Regions from separate parts of the Lysobacter enzymogenes genome, predicted to be linked through region 2. Evidence: riboswitches for the same ligand, from Rfam matches in the RefSeq annotation. Region 2 holds a riboswitch; each other region holds the start of a gene.

Region 1 (4,183 bases), 2.7 Mb from region 2:
CGACGCCGCTGGCGGCGAGGCGGAAGCTTTCGCCGGCCCAGGCCAGGTACGCCGGCCAGTCGGCGCGGCGCAGCGGCAGGCCTTCGCGCAGCGCCGGCTCGTCGATCTGGATCGCGGCGATGCCGGCCGCTTCCAGGTCCAGCACTTCCTCGCGCAAGGCCAGGGAGATCTGCCGGCAGCTGTCGGCGCGCGGCTGGTCGTCGCGCACGAACGACCACTGCAGGATCGTCACCGGCCCGGTCAGCATGCCCTTGACCGGCTTGGCGGCGTGGTCCTGGGCGAAGCGGCTCCATTCCACCGTCATCGGCCTGGGCCGGGCGACGTCGCCGAACAGCACCGGCGGCTTGACGCAGCGCGAGCCATAGCTCTGCACCCAGCCGTGCGAGGTGAAGGCGAAGCCGTCGAGCTGTTCGCCGAAGTACTCGACCATGTCGTTGCGCTCGAACTCGCCGTGCACCAGCACGTCGATGCCGAGCGCTTCCTGCTCGCGCAGGCACTGCACGGTTTCGTTTTCGAGGAAAGAGCGGTAGCCGGCATCGTCCAGGCGCCCGGCCTTGTGCTCGGCGCGGGCCTGGCGCACCTGCGCGGTCTGCGGGAACGAGCCGATGGTGGTGGTCGGGAACAGCGGCAGCTTCAGCCGTTGCTGCTGCAGCGCGATGCGCTGCGGATAAGCGCTGGCGCGGCGGGTCATCGCCGGCTCGACCGCGGCCAGGCGCTTGCGCACCTGGGCGTTGCGCAGCAGCGGCGAGGCCAGGCGCGCGGCGCGCGCGCTGGCGGCCTGGGCCAGTTCGCCTTCGGCCGCGGCGTCGCCGGCCAGCGCGCCGGCGACCAGGCGCAGCTCTTCGATCTTCTGCTTCGCGTACGCCATCCACTGCTTCAGCGGGCCGGGCAGCTTGCGTTCCAGCTCCAGGTCGGTCGGCACGTGCAGCAGCGAGCACGACGGCGCCAGCCAGCGCGCGCGTTCGCCGGCGCGGCGGGCCAGGCTCAGCGCGGCGTCGAGGTCGGCGCGCCAGATGTTGCGGCCGTCGACCACGCCCAGGCTCAGCGCGCGGTCGGCCGGCAGCAGCGGCAGCACCGCTTCGAGCTGTTGCGGCGCGCGCACCAGATCCAAGTGCAGCGCTTCGACCGGCAACTGCGCGGCCAGCGCGGCGTTGTCGCCGAGCGCGCCGAAGTAGGTCGCGAGCAGGCGCTGCGGCGAGTCGGCCTGGGCGAGCGCGTCGAAGGCGCGGCGGTAGGCGGCGCGGTCGGCGTCGTCGAGGTCGAGCGCCAGCGCCGGCTCGTCGATCTGCACCCACTGCGCGCCGGCCGCCTTGAGCGTGGCCAGCAGCTCGGCGTAGGCCGGCAGCAGCGCGTCGAGCAGTTCGCGCGGATCGCCGCCGTCCGTGCGCTTGCCGAGCTTGAGCAGGGTGACCGGGCCGAGCAGCACCGGCCGCGCGTCCAGGCCCAGCGCGCGGGCCTGGGCCAGTTCGGCCAGCGGTTTGTCGGCGCGCAGCGAGAAGCGCTGGCCGGGTTCGAACTGCGGGACCAGGTAGTGGTAGTTGGTGTCGAACCACTTGGTCATTTCCAGCGCGCGCAGGTCGCGGCGGCCGTCCTGCAGGCCGCGGGCGAGGGCGAAATAGCCGGAGAGCGGATCGTCCTCGAACGCGGCGCGGTGCGAGGCCGGAATGGCGTCGAACAGCACGGCGGTGTCGAGGACGTGATCGTAGAGCGAGAAATCGTTGCACGGCACGCTGTCGGCGCCGGCCGCGACGGCCAGGCGCCAGTGGCGTTCGCGCAATCCGGCGGCGGTGGCCTGCAGCGCGGCCGCGTCGCGGTCGCCTTTCCAGAACGATTCCAGGGCTTGCTTGAGCTCGCGCCGCGCGCCGATGCGCGGGAAGCCGAGGGTGGTGACGCTGATCATGATCAATACCTGCGATGCGTGGGCATGACGCAGGGCAACGAAGGAGACCACGGCCGCGCCGGCCCGGACGCGGGTGCGCCGGACTGCGGATCGATCCGTTGGCTTCGACCTCCGCCCCCGCGGGCGAGCCGGCCTGCCGCGCGCATCGCGCGGATGCGACGGCGAAGCGGGACCGGAGTCGGACGGAAGGCGCACCTTCCGGTCGCGGCAGGTCTTCGGGCTCGGGACTTTGAGCGAGGAGTGAGCGCAGAGGAGTGAGAAGCGAGTAAAGCCCTTTGGCGTTTGCTCGCTTCTCACTCCTCTGCGCTCACCCCTCGCTCCGCCTACTAAGGCCGCTTCCCAGGCGTACCGCCCAGTGCCAAGGCCCGTTCGTTTCCCATACCGCTGCGGGGCAGCTCCGGATTCGCACCGGATTCCCTCTGGCCGGCCGCGGCGCTAACCGTGGCCGGCGTGTCCCATCGCTTTATCTGTATGAAGCGATGTTCACCGAGACGCGGCCAAGGTACGCAGCGGGCCCGGCGAAGTCAAATGACACTGCGGCGGTTTGCGGCATCGGTCGGGCCGGGACGACAGGCATCGGGCCTGAAGGCCCTCCCAAGCGTCAGGGGCGGTGGTGCGGCAGCGGCGGGAACATCGAAGGCTCCAGCGGTCGTGGGAGGGCCTTCAGGCCCGATGCTTCGCGCTCCGATCGCCGCGCTCCCGCCGCTTTTGCCGCACCTGTCGGTTGCGCGCGCGAGCGGTCCGTCCTCGCCCCGGGTTCATCCGCCCCGCGTCAACATGAAGCCCGGCCCGCCCACGCGCGTCGTGCTCGTTGAGCTTGAACGAGCCTGCCGCTAACGTTTGCAGGCGCAGCGCGCGGCGCGGGCCAGGACGGTCCCGCGCGATTCCGACTCCGGTGGCTCGACACATGGTTCCGCAACGCTCCCCGTTCCTTTCCCGCAGGCTCCTGGCCGCCGCGTTCGCGGCGCTGTGCGCGCTGGCGCTGGCCGCTTGCGGCCGGGACCCGCAGGCGCCGCCGGCCGCGGCGGTGACCCTGGGCAGCCAGAACGAGACGCCCAAGCCGGCGCCGGCGGCGGTCAGCGAAGAGGACATCCTCAAGGGCACCTACTGGCCGCCGGCCAAGCTCGACGGCGGCAGCGCCCGGATCAGCTGCGAATACGACTACCCGCGCTTCGGCGACGGCGACACCCTGGAATCGCTGGACTTCTTCAGCCTGGTCGACGCGATGTCGCCGTGCCAGCAGCGCGGAGTGGTGCGAGTGCGCTACCAGGGCAAGATCGGCGCAGGCTTCACCGCGCTGACCCAGCGGGTCGCGGCGATGGCCGCGCGCATGGAGATCCCGACCCGGATCCTCGACATCGACTCCAGCGGCGGCCACGTCGAGGAAGCGCTGCGCGCCGGCGACTCCATCGCCGAATCGGGCTGGGCGATCTGGGTGCGCGAGAACTCGGTCTGCCACAGCGCCTGCGTGCTGGTGCTGGCGGCCGGCGACACCCGCTCGATCGAGGGCAAGGTCGGCATCCACCGGCTGATGCGCGACCGCTCCACCGCCACCTCGCGCGCCGAGCTCAGCCGCGAACTGCGCGCGATCAACCAGCAGGTGCGCGATTACCTAGAGCGCAACGGCGTGGCCACCGCGGTCTCGGACCTGATGATGACCGTGGCCAACCGCGACCTGCGCATCCTGACCCCGGACGAACTCAAGCAATACGGCCTGGACGGCACCAACGCCGCCCAGGACGACCTCGACCGGATCCGCCTGGCGCGCAAGTGCGGCGACGACTTCGTCCGCCGCCGCGAGTCCTTCCGCCGCGCGTTCGACGCGCAGTGCATGGGCACCGGCAAGAGCTTCGAGTCGATGCCCGAATGCGCCGAGCAGTTGCAGGCCCAGTTCGGCTTCCCGGACAAGGCCTGCCCGGGCGAGAGCCCGGCCGACCTGTACGCGCGCGACCTGCCGCCGCCGTTGCTGGACGAGGCCGCGGCGGGCGAGGGCGCGGCCGAGCCCGCCGACGGCAAGCCGGCCGGCGCGGCGGGCAAGAACGAGCCGCCCGCCAAGGCCGACAAGGCGGCGAAGTAGGCGCGTCGTCGGCGCGCGGTGACGCTGCCGCGCGGATTCTCTGCCGTCGTTCCCCGTTTCGTTTCGACGTTTCATTTCGCGGTGGCGTTCGCGCCGCGCGTCTGTTCCGCGGCTTCGCTTCGCCTCCCATTCGCCCCGCTTCATCGCCCCGTCATTCCGGCGAAAGCCGGAACCCATTTTGCCGTTGCTCTTGCGACGGTCGGAAA
Region 2 (4,183 bases):
CGACGAACAACGGGCCCCAGCGCCAGACCCGCTCGATGTACTGGGCGAAATTCGGATCGGCGTAACGGCCGCCGAACCAGTAGAACGCGCCGTTGGAAATCAGGAACGAGGCGCTGGCGGCGACCAGCGCCACCGCCAGCGCGCCGGCCAGCGCGCGCGGCCGCGCCGCCATCGACGGCGCCCAGGCCCGGCCCAGGTACCACAGCACCGCATACGCCAGCAGCAGGAACGCGTACGACGGCGTCACGCAGTAGTGATCGAAGAAGCTCAGCCCGCGCCCGGTCACGGCGATGTAGTCGATCGCCACCGCCGCCACCAGCAGCCCGGCGAACAGCCGGTGGCGCTGCAGGTACAGGCCGCCGAGGAAGAACACCGCCATCGATGCGTCCGGCAGGTGCAGCGCGCTGCCGACCGCGTGGAAACGGGTCGCGGCCATCAGCGTCAGCAGCACGGCCAGGATCGCCAGTTGCGCGGGGCCCGCGAGCAGCGGCCGCAGTTCGTGCCGGCGCGGGGCCGGGCGGTTCGGCTGGGACTGGGTCGTGGAGATCATCGTCGTCTCTCGGTCGGGGCCGGCCGCGCGCGCGGCCGGCGCGGGCGGGTTCAGCGGTTGGGACGGTAGCGCAGGCTCAGCAGGTAGGTGCGTCCGGGCTGATTGTAGAAGGCCGCGGTTTCGTAGCGCTTGTCGAACAGGTTGTTGGCCGCCAGCTGCACGCTCCAGTCCGTGCCCAGCGCGTAGCCCAGGCGCAGGTCGGCCAGGGCGTAGCCGCCGAGTTCGCGCTTGTTGGCGAGGTCGTCGTAGCGCTGGCCGGCGGCGTAGACGCTGGCGCCGAGCGAGAACGCGTCGCCGCGGTCGAGTTCGAAGCGGCGGTCCAGGTCGATGCGCGCGCTCTGCCGCACGCGCCGCGGCAGGATGTTGTCGCGGTAGCCGCCGCGGCTGTCGTTGCGCGGGTCCAGCCAGGTCGCGCTGGCGCGCAGGTCCCAGCCGGCCACGCGCGTGTCCAGCGCCGCTTCCAGGCCGCGGATGCGGGCGCGGTCGACGTTGCCGGGCAGGCCGATGGAGGCGTCGTAGGCGATCAGATCGTCGATCCGGGTCTGGTAGGCGTTGAGCGACCACACCTGGCGGCCGCCCTCGCCGAAGGTGCCGCGCAGGCCCAGTTCGAAGCTGCGCGAGGTTTCCGGGCCCAGGTCCGGATTGCCGTACCCCGGGTAATACAGCTCGTTGAAGGTCGGCGCCTTGAACGCGGTGCCGTAGCTCGCGGTCAGCCGCAGCGCGTCGGCGAAGTTCCAGCCCCACAGCACGCTGCCGGTGGTTTCGCCGCCGAACTGGCTGTCGTCGTCGCGGCGCAGGCTGGCCTGCAGCGCGTGCGCGCCGAACTCGCGCTGGTACTGGCCGAACGCGCCGCGCAGCACGCGCGCGTCGCGCTTGTAGGCGGTGTTGCTTTCGACTTCGTCGCGCTGCCAGTCGAAGCCCAGGCTCAGCAGGCCGCCGCCGAGGCCGAGGTCGCCCTGCAGCGAGCCGAGCTGGCGGCGGGTGTCGAAGGTGCTGGAGTACTTGCCGTCCTTGTATTGCTCGCTGAGGTCCCAGCTGCGGCCGGCGTTGAGGCTCAACGCGAGGCGGTCGCTCGGGCGGTAGCGCAGCTTCGCGCCGGCGACCTGCTGGACGGTGTCGGCCTGGTTGTTCTGGCTGCCGTCGTATTCGTTGTAACCCTGCGCGCGGAACACCCGCGCCTCGCCGTCCCACCGCTCGTTGAAGCGGTAGCCGCCCTGCAGGGTCAGCGACGAGTTGCGGTAACCGTCGCGATCGGGCGAATAGGTGAAGCAGCCGGCGCCGCCCGGCGACGGCTTGCCGCGGCAGGCGTCGATGCCGTCGGTGTCCTCGTGCGCGGCGTTGATCGAATACCAGCCGCGCTCGCCCTTTCCGGCCACGCCGGCGGACGCGCGATGGGTCTTGTCGCTGCCGATGCCGACGCTGAAGCTCGGCGCGAACGGCCCCTGCGGGCGGCGGGTGAAGATCTGGATCACGCCGCCGATGGCTTCCGAGCCGTACAGGCTGGAGAACGGGCCGCGCACGATCTCCACGCGCTCGATCTGCTCGACCGGGATGTCCTGCAGCGAGGCGCCGCCGCTGGTGGCCGAACCGAGCTTGATCCCGTCGACCAGCACCAGCACGTGATCGGATTCGCTGCCGCGCAGGAACAGCGAGGTGCTTTTGCCCGGCCCGCCGTTGTTGGCCAGCGACGCGCCCGGCGTGCCGCGCAACAGGTCCGGCAGCGACGAAGGCTGCAGGCGCTCGATGTCGGCGCGGTCGATCACGGTGACCGCGGCCAGGGTCGCGTCCTGGGTCTGCGCGGTGCGGGTGGCGGTGACCACGACCTGGTCGAGATCGACCGCCGGCGCGGCAGGGGCGGTGGCGGCCGCGGCGGACAGGGCGATGGCCAGGGCCGGCGCGAGCGCGCGGCGCGGGGAACGGACGAAGCGGTGCTGCATGGCCTGCGGGTCTCCAGGGCCGCGCTCTCCCGCGCGGCCGACAAGGGTCGGGACCGGCGCGAAAACAGCGCGGAAGGACACGCACAGGCGCGCTCGCTCCGCCACCAGGCCCGCCGCCGGTCGGTTCGCGCTCCAGGCCGGTCTCCGGGCTTGCGAGTGGAACCTGTCGAGCGTCCTTGTCCGAGGTTCCGGCGCCGCGCCTTCCCATGCATGAAGCACAGTGGCCGTTGCGGTGCGTGGACTCGCCTACCGTTGCGGGGGCAGCTCCGGCTTGAGCGCGCGGACCGTTCTGGCGAACAGACCCGCGGCGCGACCGGATTCCCGTTTCAATCGCCGGACTGTGCCGGCGATCACCTTGAGCGCGCGCATCTTAACAGTCGCGACGCCCGGGCGAGCGAACGGCACCGCCAGCACGCGGCCCTGTTTCGGACCGGTCCTATTCAATCGTCGCCGCATCCGCGGCCATGCTGGCGGCGGGCCTGCGCGCGATCGGGCCCCGCGCCACACCCCCGATCCTTGTTCGTTTTCCGGCCGCCGGCTCGCCGCGCATATGCGACCGGCGGTTCTTTTTGCCCGCGATCCGCGGCGCAGCGCCGAAAACGAGGCGTCTACCACTTTTTGATTACTTGCGTTAGCCGGTTCCTGGCCGCTTCATTGACCGGGTTGTTATGACCGTGTTAAACCCGGATGACATCGCTGTCAGTCCCCCATGCAGGAGTCTTCATGCACGCCAGCCGCACGCTCGCCCACCCCGGTCTCCGCGTCCGCCACCCGCTCGCCCTCGGCTTGGCCATCGCCTTGAGCCTGACCGCCGCCCCCGCCGTCCTGGCCCAGCAACCCGCCCAGGCCGACGCCAAGACCCTCGACCAAGTCATCGTCACCGGCACGCGCGTGTCCGACCGCACCGTCGCCGAGTCGACCGCGCCGATCGACATCATCACCCCCGAGACCCTGGAAGCCACCGGCACGGTCGAGCTGGCGACCGCGCTGTCGCGCGCCCTGCCCTCGCTGAACTTCCCGCGCCCGGCGATCACCGACGGCACCGACGCGGTGCGTCCGGCGCAGCTGCGCGGCCTCGCGCCCGATCAGGTGCTGGTGCTGGTCAACGGCAAGCGCCGCCACACCACCGCGCTGATCAACCTCAACGGCAGCCAGGGCCGCGGCTCTTCGCCGGTGGACCTCAACGCGATCCCGATCGCCTCGATCGAGCGGGTGGAAGTGCTGCGCGACGGCGCGTCTGCGCAGTACGGCTCCGACGCCATCGCCGGCGTGGTCAACGTGGTGCTGAAGGGTTCCGGCAGCGGCGGCTCGATCGCCGCGCGCTACGGCCAGTACAGCGCCGGCGACGGCGAGCAGTACCAGCTCTCCGGCGACCTCGGCCTGGAAGGCGAGCGCGGCTGGCTGCGCCTGGCCGCGCAAGGCGGCCACCAGGACAACACCAACCGCGCGCGGCCGTTCCAGGGCGTGGTCGAACAGCGCTACGGCGATCCGGAGATCGACCACGGCGCGTTCTCCTACAACGGCGAATTCAAGCCGGTGGACTACCTGTCGTTCTATTCGTTCGGCAGCTACAGCGAACGCGACGTGCTGTCGAACGGCTATTTCCGCTTCGCCGCCGATCCGCGCAACATCCCCTCGATCTATCCCAACGGCTTCTTGCCGCAGATCCACAACGTCAGCAAGGACCGCGCCGCGG
Region 3 (4,183 bases), 2.7 Mb from region 2:
GATCGCGCCGCCCTGCAGGCTCAGCCCGAACACCCGCTTGCGTTCGCGCTGGCGCCAGCCGAACACCAGCGCGGCCATCGCCGCGGCGGCGACGCCGGCCAGGCGCAGTTCCACCGGCACCCGCATCCAGCCCTGGTCGCTGGCGTACTTGAGCAGGGCGGCGACGCCGGCCAGCAGCACCAGCATGCCGACCTTGACCGGCACGTTGCCCTCGGTGAACCAGCGCCGCAGCCAGCGCGCGGCGACGGTGACGAAGTCCGGCTGAGCCGGCGCGGCCGGCGCCTGCGGGCGCGGCGGCGGGACCGGCGCGGCGGGGGCCGGGGGCGTCGAAGTCGAAGTCGAAGTCGAAGTCGGGGGCGGAGGCGGCGCGGCCGCGGGCAGCGGCGGCGGTTGCGCCGGGGTCGCCGCGGGGCGCTCTGGTGCCGCGCTCGCAGGGCCGGGGGCGGCCGGGACGGCGACGGAAGGCGGCGAAGCGCGCTCGCCCTGCGCCCGCGCCGCGGCCTCGCGTGCGCTCGATTCGGCCAGGGTCGCCTGGTTGCCCGCCGGTCCGCCCGACTGGCGCAGGCGCTCGACTTCGCGCTCCAGCCCGCTCACCCGGCCGCGCAGCGAGCCGAGCTGGACCAGCGCGATCACCAGCAGCACCGGTACCGCCAGGACCGCGAGGACCAGCAAGACAATCAGCGATTCCATCACGTTTCCCCTATCCTTATGGCGGGCACGTTACACCAACCACGGCACCTTGCGGGGGTGTCCTTCACCCCGTGCATACCTTGCTGACTCACCACATATCGCGTTGACGAAATCGACGAACCCCACTATGTTGTGTCCGTCGGTGCCGGTCGAGAGACCGGCTGAATAGGGAAGCCGGTAGGGAGGGCCCGCGGATCGCCGCGCGGCCGCCGAAGCCGGCGCTGCCCCGCAGCGGTATGGGAAACGAACGGGCCATGGCACTGGGCGCGGCAAGCGCCTGGGAAGCGGCCCCAGTAGGACAAAAGCGAGGAACGAGCGGAGAGGAGTGAGGAGTGAGCGAAGGCGGATCGCTGCGGCTCGCTCCTCACTCCTCTCCGCTCTGTTTCTGGCTCTGAGTCCCGAGCCCGAAGACCTGCCGACAGCCGCGCGTCGCACAACCGCGCGGTCCCGGCCCAATGGAGTCTTCGGGGGAAGACCGGCCGGTGTCGCGGCACGACGGGGCCACCGTCGCGTCCGACCGCTTCGGCGCCATGCGCGGAGCGGCCCGTGCCGGAACCTTCCGGCGCGCGCGACACCCAGCCAGCGCTCCGACGCTCCGCGCCCGCGGGGGCACGGCCGTGCCGTCGGCGACGCCGCATCTTGCGGTTCGCTGCCGATGGCGCGTCCGCGTTCTCCGCACCGTGCACCCACGCCCCGGAGCAATGCCATGACCACACTGGAAACCGATTCGTCCGTCGCCCCCGCCGCGGACGCCGCCGCCGCCCCCGCTACCAACGTCAAACCGGTACGCAGCGCACAAGACGCGCCCGGCTTCGCGCTGACCCCGCCGGCCGCGAACCTGACGATGAGCGTGACCAAGCGCAGCGGCCGCCGCGAGCCGGTCGACCTCAACAAGATCGTGCGCGCGGTGACCCGCTGCGCCGAAGGCTTGTATTCGGTCGACCCGATGCGCGTGTCCACCCGTACCATCTCCGGCCTGTACGACGGCGCGACCACGCGCGAGCTCGACGAGCTGTCGATCCGCACCGCCGCGCTGCTGACCGCCGAGGAGCCCGAATACGGCCGCCTGGCCGCGCGTCTGCTCGCCGGGGTGATCGAGAAGGAAGTCGCCGGGATCGAGATCCACGCGTTCTCGCAGTCGGTCCAGCGCGGCTTCGACCTGGGCCTGATCAACCAGCGCCTGCTCGACTTCGTCCAGGCCAACGCGCGCAAGCTCAACGACGCGATCGACCGCAACCTCGACGCCAAGTTCGACTACTTCGGCCTGCGCACCCTGTACGACCGCTACCTGCTGCGCCACCCGACCGCGCGCACCGTCATCGAGACCCCGCAGCAGTTCTTCCTGCGCATCGCCTGCGCGCTGAGCGAAGACGTGTCCGACGCGCTGGCGCTGTACCGGCGCATGGCCCAGCTCGACTACATCCCGTCCTCGCCGACCCTGTTCAACTCCGGCACCACCCACGAGCAGCTGTCGAGCTGCTTCCTGCTGGATTCGCCGGAAGACTCGCTGGAAGCGATCTACAAGCGCTACATGGACGTGGCCAAGCTGAGCAAGTTCAGCGGCGGCATCGGCCTGAGCTACACCCGCATCCGCGCGCGCGGCTCGCTGATCCGCTCGACCAACGGCCTCAGCAACGGCATCGTGCCGTGGCTGAAGACGCTCGACGCCTCGGTCGCCGCGGTCAACCAGGGCGGCAAGCGCAAGGGCGCGGCCTGCGTGTACCTGGAGCCGTGGCACGCCGACATCGAAGAATTCCTGGAACTGCGCGACAACACCGGCGACGAAGCGCGCCGCACCCACAACCTCAACCTCGCCAACTGGATTCCCGACGAATTCATGCGCCGGGTCGAGGCCGACGCCGACTGGTCGCTGTTCGATCCGGCCAAGGTGCCGCAGCTGACCGACCTGTGGGGCGAGTCGTTCGAACGCGCCTACCGCGCCGCCGAAGCCGCCGGCCAGGCGGTCAAGAAGGTCAAGGCGCGCGACATCTACGCGCGGATGATGCGCACCCTGGCCCAGACCGGCAACGGCTGGATGAACTTCAAGGACAAGTCCAACCGCGCCTGCAACCAGACCCTGCGCGACGGCAACGTGGTGCACCTGTCGAACCTGTGCACCGAGATCCTGGAAGTGACCTCGCAGGACGAAACCGCGGTGTGCAACCTCGGCTCGATCAACCTGTCGCACCACGTCGAGATCTTCGAAGACGGCAAGGGCGCGTTCGACTTCGACAAGCTCGCCGAAACCGTGCGCCTGGCCGTGCGCCAGCTCGACCGCGTGATCGACCTGAACTTCTACCCGATCGAGACCGCGCGCCGCGCCAACCTGCGCTGGCGTCCGGTCGGCCTGGGCACGATGGGCCTGCAGGACGTGTTCTTCAAGCTGCGCCTGCCGTTCGACTCCGAGCCGGCGCGCAAGCTCGGCCGCGAGATCGCCGAAGCCATCTACTTCCACGCCCTGTCGGCGTCGAACGAACTGGCGATGGAGCACGGCAAGCACCCGGGCTACGAAGACACCCGCGCCAGCATCGGCGAACTGCAGTTCGAAGCCTGGGGCGTGGAGCCGTCGCAGCCGGAGCGCTGGACCGAGCTGCGCGCGCGCATCAAGCAGCACGGCCTGCGCAACTCGCTGCTGGTGGCGATCGCGCCGACCGCGACCATCGCCTCGATCGCCGGCTGCTACGAGTGCATCGAGCCGCAGGTGTCGAACCTGTTCAAGCGCGAGACCCTGTCGGGCGACTTCCTGGTGGTCAACAAGTACCTGGTCGAGGAACTCAAGAAGCTCGGCATGTGGACGCCGGAAATGCGCGACCGCATCAAGATGGCCGAAGGCTCGATCCAGGCGGTGACGGAGATCCCCGAATCGCTGCGCCAGGTCTACCGCACCGCGTGGGAACTGCCGATGCGTTCGCTGATCGACATGGCCGCCGACCGCGGCGCGTTCATCGATCAAAGCCAGTCCTTGAACCTGTTCATCGAGAGCCCGAACATCGGCCAGCTCAGCTCGATGTACATGTACGCCTGGAAGAAGGGCTTGAAGACCACGTACTACCTGCGCTCGCGTCCGGCGACCAAGATCGCCAAGACCACGGTCAGCGCGCCGGCCGCAGCGCCGGTGGCGCCGAAGCCGGAATACACCGAGAGCGACGCGATCGCCTGCTCGCTGGAAAATCCGGAAGCCTGCGAAGCTTGCCAGTAAGACGCCGCAAAGCCCCTCTCCCGCCTGCGGGAGAGGGGTTGGGGTGAGGGCCGCTGTCGCGCCCCACTGCCCTCATTCGCCCTTCGGGCACCTTCTGCCGCATGCGGGAGAAGGGAAAGCAACAAGGAAACGCTCATGTCCATCGCCCCGCCCCGCCTGCTCGACCCCGGTTTCGATCTCACCCTGCGCCCGATGCGCTACGCGCAGTTCTACGAGATGTACCGCGACGCCATCCGCAACACCTGGACCGTCGAGGAAGTGGATTTCTCCCAGGACGTCAACGACCTCAAGCAC
Region 4 (4,183 bases), 2.3 Mb from region 2:
GTTCTGGCGCCTGCGCATCAACGGTTCGCAAGAGATCGCGTTCCCCACCCGCGACATCGCCAGCGCCGCGGCGCGGGTGCGCGCGCGCCGGCAGAACCAGGACACCGGCGGCCACACCGAGGTCTGGGTGCAGCGCCTGGACGGGCGCATGGACCGCGAAGCGGTGTTCCTCGGCGGCACGGCCGGCGCGATGTGCGCGGAGTGGCGGCGGCAGTAAGGCCGCGGCGGTAGCGACCGCGCCAAGCGTCGCGGACGAGGGTAGGGCCGCGTGCGTTCACGCGATCAACCTTGCGCGGCCGAGCGCTTGCAACGGCCGCGTCGCTGGTTCGGATCGCGCGGAAGGATCGCCGCCGGCCCAGCCATCGCACCGTCGAAGCGCAAGCGCGCACCGGGCTGGCGCGCCGCGACGGCGACGCACGCGAACGCAAGCGCTGCTCGTGCCCCGCCGCGGCGATGCGTGCGGCTATCGCCGCCGCACCGCCGACGGCCCGGCACCGCCACCGGCGGCGCCGAGCCTGGAACGCCCAGCGATCAGGGCGACAAGGTGAAGTTCTTGCTGTAGGTCGTGCCGTTGTAGGCGACCTCGAAGCGCCAGACGCCCGCCGGCCCGCTCGGCGCGAAACTGCTCCAGGTCCAGTTCCACCACGACGAGGCGTAATGCGGCGCCGGGCCGTTGTGCGTCCACGAGGCGAACACCGTGCCGTTCGGCCGCAGGATTCGGTACTGGCTCTGCTGGCCGTTGAGCTGGTCGCGGTAGAACGCGCTGAACGAGGCCTGCTGGCCGTAGCGCAGCGCGGTGTTCTCGTTCGGACTCTCCGCGTTCGGGCACGACGCGAACGCCGGTTGGGCGTTGCCGACGATCAGCTTGTTGATCGCCGAGTCGTAGTACGGCCGCTGCGCGGCCCAGGCCGAGGACAGATTCAGGCCGTTGCACGAGCCGGCGTAAGGATCGATGAGGTTGGCGTTGGTGTCGTAGACCTCGAAGTGCAGATGCGGCTCGGTGGAGCTGCCGGAACTGCCGACGATGCCGAGGTACTCGCCCTGCGCCACGCTCGCGCCGACGCCCTTGGCGGTGACCGAGCCGTTCTTCATGTGGCCGTACCAGGCGACCGAGCCGTCGGCGTGCTGGACGTAGACGGCGTTCCAGTTGTTGTTGTTGACCGAACAGCTGCGGTCGAAATTGCCGTCGTAGCGGCCGACGATGGTGCCCGCCGCCGCGGCGATCACCTTCACCTGATTGTTGTCCATCTTGTACCAGGAGAACGGCCACAGGTAATAGTCGGTGCCTCGATGGCCGTCGTAGCTGCGCGCGCCGCAGCTGTAGTCGAGGACCTGGCCGGCGCCGGCCTGGTCGACGTAGTTCGAGATCGCGTGATAGCCCGGATCGGCCAGGCCGTTGTTGAGCGCCAGCGGCCAGGCGAAGCCGCCGAGCGAACGCGCCGAGGATCGCGGCGCGGCGGCGAGCTTGAGCTTGCGCGCGTTGTCGCGGATGTCGTTCCAGGCGCGCTGGCGGAACTGCGGCGACAGATGCTCGCCGTGTTCGGCCACCGCATAAGCGCCGCCGGCGCTGGCATCGGGCGCCGTGCCGCTTACATCGCGCGGCGCGGCGTCGTCGGCTGCCGACGCCGGGAGCGACGAAGCGGCGAGCGCGAGGGCCAGGCACAGCGCCGGCGCGCCGCGCGCGCGGCGGGCATTCGCGTTGTTCGAGGCGCGGTGGTGTTCGGGCATGCGGTTCTTCCTGAGCATGTGGTTCTCCTTGAGCAGGCCGCGACGCGGCGTGATTCGCGCTGTGGGCCGGCGGCGCGCGGACGAGCGCGGACGTCCCGGTGTTGCCTGCAATCAGGCCGCCTGAGGCCCTTATACGCGCCTTCGCGCGCAGCCGGGCGCGGCGTCGATCCCGCCGATCGGCCAAGTCGCGGCGGCGGTGCGATGTGCAATTCAGGTGGATGAAATGGCGCTCGCCGGGCGCGCGGTCCATCGCGTCGCGAACGCGCATTCGCCGTGTCGCAGCGCCGCGCGCGTCGGTCGCGGCGCGATGCCCGCCGCGCGTCGCCGACGGCGCGAACGAAGGCGCCGGCCGGCGACCATACCGCGGCGCAGCTTGTGGCTGTCGCCGCCGAACCACTACACTGCGCGCGCCACAGGTGTCCTGCCGCCCGCTCCAGCGAGCGCGCAGGGTGAAACGGGAAGCCGGTGCGGACGCGAGTCCCATTCCGGCACTGCCCCCGCAACGGTAGGCGAGTTACAGCCGGCATCGGCCACTGCGCGAACGCGCGGGAAGGCGCCGGCGGGACGCATCCGCGTCGCTCGCGAGTCCGGAGACCGGCCTGTGGCGGACGTCGGGACGGCGCACGCGGCTTTGCCGCGGCCCGCGCCGCGGCGTTCTCCTCGGGCGTTGCGGCGGGCGACCTGACGAGCGGATGCGGTGCGGCGCGCGTGCGCCCGCCTTTCGCCCGGTCTTCGTTCGCGCAGCGCCTGCCTTCGCGGGTGTGCGATCCGGAGACCAACATGAACGACATGCACGCAGTCGCGACCGACGTCGCGACCGTCAAGCTGCTGATCGACGGCGAGTTCGTCGACTCCTCCACCGCGCACTGGCGCGACGTGGTCAATCCCGCCACCCAGGCCGTGCTCGCGCGCGTGCCGATGGCGACGCCGGCGGAAATCGACGCCGCCGTCGCCGCCGCGCAGCGCGCGTTCAAGACCTGGCGCAAGACGCCGATCGGCGCGCGCGCGCGGATCTTCCTCAAGTACCAGCAGCTGATCCGCGAGCACATGGGCGAACTGGCGGCGATCCTCACCGCCGAACAGGGCAAGACCCTGCCCGACGCGGAAGGCGATGTGTTCCGCGGCCTGGAAGTGGTCGAGCACGCCGCGGCGATCGGCAACCTGCAGCTGGGCGAACTGGCCAACAACGTCGCCGGCGGCGTCGACACCTACACCCTGCTGCAGCCGCTGGGCGTGTGCGCCGGCATCACCCCGTTCAACTTCCCGGCGATGATCCCGCTGTGGATGTTCCCGATGGCCATCGCCACCGGCAACACCTTCGTGCTCAAGCCGTCCGAGCAGGACCCGCTGGTGACCATGCGCCTGTGCGAGCTGGCGTTGCAGGCGGGCATTCCCAAGGGCGTGCTCAACGTCGTCCACGGCGGCGAAACCGCGGTCAATGCGATCTGCGACCACCCCGACATCAAGGCGGTGTCGTTCGTGGGTTCGACCAAGGTCGGCACCCACGTCTACCAGCGCGCCTCGCTCGCCGGCAAGCGCGTGCAATGCATGATGGGCGCGAAGAACCACGCGGTGGTGCTGCCCGATGCGAACAAGGAGCAGACGCTCAACGCGCTCGCCGGCGCCGCGTTCGGCGCGGCCGGGCAGCGCTGCATGGCGGCCTCGACCGCGGTGCTGGTCGGCTCGGCCAACGACTGGATCGCCGACCTGGTGGCCAAGGCGAAGACGCTCAAGGTCAACGCCGGCACCGAGGCCGGCACCGACGTCGGCCCGGTGATCTCCTGCGCCGCGCGCGAGCGGGTGGAGGGCCTGATCGCCTCCGGCGTCGAGCAGGGCGCCACGCTCGAACTCGACGGCCGCGCGCCGGCGGTGCCGGGTTTCGAACGCGGCAACTTCGTCGGCCCGACGATCTTCTCCGGCGCGGCGCCCGGCATGCGCATCTACGACGAGGAAATCTTCGGCCCGGTGCTGGTGATCCTGCGCGCGGAGACGCTCGAAGAAGCGATCGAGCTGGTCAACGCCAATCCCAACGGCAACGGCACCGCGATCTTCACCCAGTCCGGCGCGGCCGCGCGGCGTTTCCAGGAGGACATCGACGTCGGCCAGGTCGGCATCAACGTGCCGATCCCGGTGCCGGTGCCGCTGTTTTCCTTCAGCGGCTCGCGCGCGTCCAAGCTCGGCGACCTCGGCCCGTACGGCAAACAGGCGGTGACCTTCTACACCCAGACCAAGACGGTCACCGCGCGCTGGTTCGACGACGACACGCTGGGCCACGGCGTCAACACCACGATCAGCCTCAAGTGATGGCCGCGGTCATGGACTGGCAGGTTCATCCGGCCGCGCCGACCGGGCTCAGCGAAGAACAGGCGGCCTACCGCGAGGCCGCGCGCGATTTCGCCCGCGCCGAACTCGCGCCGCATGCGGCGCACTGGGACGCGCACAGCGTGTTCCCGCG

The links. Region 2 has a riboswitch for cobalamin ahead of btuB (TonB-dependent vitamin B12 receptor). Riboswitches for the same ligand answer to the same signal wherever they lie in the genome.
Region 1: linked by a shared signal. The riboswitch ahead of metE (5-methyltetrahydropteroyltriglutamate--homocysteine S-methyltransferase) and the one ahead of btuB (TonB-dependent vitamin B12 receptor) in region 2 are both predicted to bind cobalamin.
Region 3: linked by a shared signal. The riboswitch ahead of JHW41_RS19915 (ribonucleoside-diphosphate reductase subunit alpha) and the one ahead of btuB (TonB-dependent vitamin B12 receptor) in region 2 are both predicted to bind cobalamin.
Region 4: linked by a shared signal. The riboswitch ahead of JHW41_RS21780 (CoA-acylating methylmalonate-semialdehyde dehydrogenase) and the one ahead of btuB (TonB-dependent vitamin B12 receptor) in region 2 are both predicted to bind cobalamin.

The regions. Positions count from the first base shown of each region.
Region 1 is NZ_CP067396.1:4,820,856-4,825,038, reverse strand. Features, by position in the region: gene metE (5-methyltetrahydropteroyltriglutamate--homocysteine S-methyltransferase) at 1-1,900, opposite strand, end outside; cobalamin riboswitch at 2,090-2,359, opposite strand; partial or broken gene JHW41_RS27500 (DUF6053 domain-containing protein) at 2,425-2,595, opposite strand; gene JHW41_RS19935 (hypothetical protein) at 2,808-3,977, shown strand.
Region 2 is NZ_CP067396.1:1,325,887-1,330,069, reverse strand. Features, by position in the region: gene JHW41_RS05720 (hypothetical protein) at 1-550, opposite strand, end outside; gene btuB (TonB-dependent vitamin B12 receptor) at 601-2,487, opposite strand; cobalamin riboswitch at 2,606-2,860, opposite strand; gene JHW41_RS05710 (TonB-dependent receptor plug domain-containing protein) at 3,211-4,183, shown strand, end outside.
Region 3 is NZ_CP067396.1:4,813,986-4,818,168, forward strand. Features, by position in the region: gene JHW41_RS19910 (DUF2339 domain-containing protein) at 1-690, opposite strand, end outside; cobalamin riboswitch at 814-1,124, shown strand; gene JHW41_RS19915 (ribonucleoside-diphosphate reductase subunit alpha) at 1,535-3,889, shown strand; gene JHW41_RS19920 (ribonucleotide-diphosphate reductase subunit beta) at 4,025-4,183, shown strand, end outside.
Region 4 is NZ_CP067396.1:5,261,488-5,265,670, reverse strand. Features, by position in the region: gene JHW41_RS21790 (DUF2188 domain-containing protein) at 1-217, shown strand, start outside; gene JHW41_RS21785 (M23 family metallopeptidase) at 532-1,746, opposite strand; cobalamin riboswitch at 2,126-2,345, shown strand; gene JHW41_RS21780 (CoA-acylating methylmalonate-semialdehyde dehydrogenase) at 2,518-4,032, shown strand; gene JHW41_RS21775 (acyl-CoA dehydrogenase family protein) at 4,044-4,183, shown strand, end outside.